One region of the Chroococcidiopsis cubana SAG 39.79 genome, then DNA from elsewhere that is predicted to be linked to it. Evidence: riboswitches for the same ligand, from Rfam matches in the RefSeq annotation. Region 1 holds a riboswitch; the other holds the start of a gene.

Region 1 (2,475 bases):
CGTGACGGTGAATTGTCATTGCCGCACATAGGGGGGCATGACGCGCGCCTTCTGCTCCTGTCCTGGCGTTGGTGACAGCACCACTGACAACGGGAGCAGCATCGGTACGTCCGAAGATGATGCCATCTCGCGAAGTTCCCCAGCTAGCTTCGCGGTTGAGTTTGACATTTAGCCCGTACTTGCGGAAAAATCCTTTCTGCCAAGCGATCGCAAATGGGGCGCAGTCGTTGACTGGTACGTAGCCTACTGTTAAATTTGGTTTTTCTAAGGTTTTCGGATCGACTATTTGTTCAATAGCTGCGGCTTCTGCTGTCAGTCCTGTGGCGCTTCTGTCGCCGCTAATCGCGCAACCACCCAGCGACATTCCCGCCGCTGTCGCGCCTATTCCTGCTAAAAACTCGCGTCGCGTCCAGTTGGTGTTCATATTAAGTGAGTGGCGCGTAATAACTAGGGTGTAGAGTGTGGGGGGGGGATTGGTAGTTGGTAGTTGATAGTTGGTAGTTGCACCTGAAGCTCCCCTGCTTCCTTGTCCCCCTTCGCCCCCTAATCCCCACTCCCTTCGGTCGCGGGGAAGAGCGAGTTCCCCCTTGTCCCCCTTGTCCCCCTCAGCCTCCTCAGCCTCCTCAGCTCCCTCAGCTCTCTTCTAAGCGGGGCGGCGGTGGATGACTAGAGATTCAATTTTGGCAACGGCGAAGTCTAACAGTAAGCCTGTTAAGCCAATTACCAATACTGCGAGGAAGACGGAACTAAGATTGAGGCGACTCCATTCATCCCAGACAAAAAAGCCAATCCCAACACCACCTGTGAGCATTTCTACAGCAACAATTACCAGCCAAGCGATACCTAAACTAATTCGCAAGCCTGTAAAAATATAAGGTAAACTAGCGGGTAAAATAATTTTAGTTATCTGTCTCCAACGTGGCATTTCTAAAACTCTAGCAACGTTGATATAGTCTTTCGATACGCTAGAAACACCCAAGGCTGTATTAATAATTGTGGGCCACAAAGAAGTAATAAAAATTACAAAAATTGCCGAAGGATCTGCCAAATTAAAAATCGCTAAGGCGATCGGCAACCACGCTAAAGGCGATACAGGTTTGAAGATTTGAATAATGGGATTGAGTGCCATCATTGCTGGCTTTGACATTCCAATCAAGAAGCCAACAGGAATTGCTACTGCTGCGCCTAAAGCAAATCCGATTAATACTCGTCGCAGACTTGCCAACAACAGCCAGCCAATGCCTAAATCGCCTGGACCGCGTTGGTAAAATGGATTGAGAATGTAGTCTAAATTCGCTACTAGTGCTTGTGGTGGAGTAGGCATTAATTCGGGATTGACAAGAGCGATCGCCCACCACAAAATAATGATGCCCAAGAAACCAGCGGCAGGTAACAGAACAGCATCCCTGATAACAATCGGTCTAACCCTTTTCCACGCAGCTTGTCCGGCTACTGCTAGAGTAGCAAGATTTAACTGAAATATCATATTGATACTCCTCAGAGTTAATCGCAGGTACGTAAAATCGAGCAGTACCAGATAGGAACACTGATGAGTTCAAAACATTAATGAAATAATGCTTACTCTTCAGTCTCCTCTCAATGCCTACGAAGTTAGCTGACGGGCTAGGGCTGAGAGATGCCCCTCTTAAATTAAGATAAGCCCCTTACAATTGGTTCCTCCGTTCTAGCTTCATCTATATACATGTGAAGGACTAGATTAGGCTGACTTACTCTAACTTTCCTAAGATATCATCGCTATTTCTCAACCGTCAATCATTCTGTAGATATATGTATTTATTTGGTAATTGGTGATTGGTAATTGGTAAGTGGTAAGGCAGCGAGCGGAGTTTTTGGGTAGCGATCGCAAATCGCAAATGACAAATGACCAATTAAATCAAAAACCGAATTGTAACGTATATAGCAGCAACTATTAATTGGACTGCCATTACGGGTAAACCATATTTGAGAAAGGTTTTAAATGAAATTCGCCGTCCGTGTTGTTCGGCAATTCCGGCAGCAACTATGTTAGAAGAGGCTCCAACTAAAGTTCCGTTTCCACCTAACGTTGCACCAAACATCATGGCATAAAACAGAGGTAATACTTCTGCTGGCAACTCTCCTGTAAAACTTTTTTCTAGAATTACTGGCGATGCCAAACCAATATTGACTACATACTGTTTGAGTAACGGAACCATTGCCACAACCAAAGGAATGTTTGGCACGACGCTTGAGACTATACCAACAAAAAAGAGTAACGCTAGCGAACCTAAAGCAATATTTTTTCCTAAAATTGCTGCTAGAACACCAGAAAGGCTAGTCACGACGCCAGTTTTCTCTAGTCCACCAATTAAGACGAAAATGGACATAAAAAATATTAACGTATTCCAATCGACATCTCGCAAAATATTATTAACTGTATCAATTTTGCTATGATGTGACAGTAACAATGCTAAAGCTGCACCTAATAAAGCTACC
Region 2 (2,475 bases), on a different contig from region 1:
ATGTTGGCAAATAAATGTCATCAATTATCTGATGTCCGTAACCGATGACAACACCAGTCAGATCTGCTTGCTTGTGTTGCACGAAATCCCCAATCCTTAACATGGTATTTCTCCTTGTGCAGTTTGCTATCCAACGTTTACTATTGCTAAGCTGCGATCGCTCTACTCGTCTCAACCGTGGCTGAATTCAATGTGGTATACAAATGTCCTAATTCGATTGCTACACCTTGCCAGCTAAAATGATTTTCTACCCGTTGCCGACCTCGTTCCCCTAACTTTCTTGCCCAGCTAGAATCGGCTAAGATGCGATCGATCGCTTGGGCAAACGCAACGTCATCTTTAGCAGGTGCGAGTAATCCCGTCTCTTCTGGAACTACGGTAAATTGCAAACCGCCGACAGCGCTAGCAACCACGGGAATTTGGCTTGCCATCGCTTCAATTGCTACCAAACCAAAAGGTTCGTAGTGACTGGGGACGACACTAACATCGGCAGCTGCGTAGTAGACTGGCAAAATCCGATCGTCCAAGCGACCTGGAAAAACAGTTATCGTATCTAAACCTAACTCTCCAACAATTCCTTCAATGCGATCGCGTTCTCTGCCGTCACAGCGACCGGGTTGGCTGCCACCACCGATAATTAATTTCAAGTTAGTCCGACCTGCTGCGTGCAATCTTGCCACCGATCGCACTAAGGTTTCAATCCCTTTACGTTTGTCAAATCGACCGACATACAACACGACTTTTTCATTTGCTGCAATTCCTAACTGCTGCCGCGCTGCTTCGCGTTCGATTGCCCCAAATCTGTCTATATCCGTACCGCAGGGGATAATATCAATTTGTCCTGTGGTTGAAACAAGCGATCGCATGTGTTCTTGTTCTTGAGGACTGGTGGCTACTATCCGTTCCGCTGTTTCCAAACAAGCTTTTTCTACTGCTAACCGTTTGGTAGCGATCGCGGGAATCTCGTCAATATTTCTGTACTTAACTGCACCCAACGAGTGATATGTATGTATCTGACTCAAAGGTTGCAGTTGCTTCAATCGCATTCCCACCCAAGCAGATAGCCAGTAGTTAGTGTGGACGAGCGAGTAACGAAATCCATGTTGTTGTTGAAAAGCTTGGAAAGCTTTGACGTACTCCGGTAAATAACTGAATAGTTCGTCCCGTCCGATAAATTCTGGCGCTCCCGCTGGTAACCGAATCGTGCGACAATTAGCATTGTGTTGCACGATCGCCGCTTGTTCTTTACTGCTACGGCGAGTAAACATATCGACTTTCCATCCCTGCTGGGCAAGGGCAAGACCGACTTGGCGCACGTAAACGTTTTGACCTCCAGCCTCTTCTTGCCCAATCGCAATCGCTGGATCGCCATCAACAGAAATTAAAGCAATGCGATTCTGTTTTTCTAACATTGTTGGTTTGCTTCTCCTTATGGCTAGCTTTCCTGCCTCTGGCTGCCATCAGGAATCAATTCCTTAGCACCAAGTACAGGTAAAACGTAGCGGGTTTAAACCAGCCAAGGACACTGAATGGGATCTAGAAATCTTCGATCTTTACAGTCTCCTCTCAACGCCTACGAAGTTAGCTGACGGGCTAGGACTGAGAGATGTCCCTCTCTGTTTATCTCAGAGATAAGCCCCAAAATTCGGTTCCTCCGCTCCAATTATGATTGGATTAGGCTGACTTATTTAATCTGGTTAACTACATCCTAAACCACGCTCCCTACGTTCTGTCAATAAAAGTTACAAACTGTGAAGTAAACTCGGTCAGATTGTTAAGTATTGTATGTGAAACTTCTATTTGAGTTGTGAACTACTCGTGAAGGTTGTCATTCGTTCAAGTGCTGTTAGCGCGTCACAGTCAGATGAACAGTAATTTGACAATTGATTTACAACTGCTGGATCTCAGCCATCTGTAAGAAATACAAACATAGTACGGTATTCCTAGCAATCAATGCTAGTTTTGTTATTAGTAGACGGTTAACTGTAGAGATATGACATGTCGTATCCGCACTTAACCAATGACCAACGACAAATGACCAATGACCAATCATACTTGCTGCGGTCCTGGCTATGCATCTCCCCAAGCGGCGATGCAAGCAGAAAGAGAAAAAACATTATATGCGATCGCACTTTATACGGGTACGGGAATTGAAGCACCAGATTATTTAGCGACGATTGATGTCGATCCTGACTCTCCGACATATTCTCAGGTAATTCATCGCTTACCGATGCCTTATTTAGGCGATGAGTTACATCATTTTGGTTGGAATGCATGTAGTTCGTGTCACGGTGACGCGAGTAAATCTCGTCGTTTTACGATCGTACCTGGACAGCGATCGAGCCGGATTTATATTGTAGATACAAAAGAAACGCGATCGCCTCAAATTTATAAAGTCATCGAACCAGAAGAAATCAAAGCGAAAACAAATTTAACAGCCCCTCATACAGTCCATTGTCTAGCAGATGGTCATGT

The links. A riboswitch is a leader RNA that binds a small molecule or an ion and turns the genes downstream of it on or off. The one in region 1 is predicted to bind cyclic di-AMP.
Region 2: linked by a shared signal. The riboswitch ahead of DSM107010_RS28500 (glycosyltransferase) and the one ahead of ntrB (nitrate ABC transporter permease) in region 1 are both predicted to bind cyclic di-AMP.

Annotation. Positions count from the first base shown of each region.
Region 1 covers NZ_RSCK01000004.1:202,362-204,836, forward strand. The annotation lists gene DSM107010_RS04635 (ABC transporter substrate-binding protein) at 1-424, opposite strand, end outside; gene ntrB (nitrate ABC transporter permease) at 644-1,486, opposite strand; cyclic di-AMP (ydaO/yuaA leader) riboswitch at 1,586-1,734, opposite strand; gene DSM107010_RS04645 (ArsB/NhaD family transporter) at 1,890-2,475, opposite strand, start outside.
Region 2 covers NZ_RSCK01000077.1:16,233-18,707, forward strand. The annotation lists gene DSM107010_RS28495 (hypothetical protein) at 1-103, opposite strand, end outside; gene DSM107010_RS28500 (glycosyltransferase) at 147-1,412, opposite strand; cyclic di-AMP (ydaO/yuaA leader) riboswitch at 1,556-1,691, opposite strand; gene DSM107010_RS28505 (selenium-binding family protein) at 2,042-2,475, shown strand, end outside.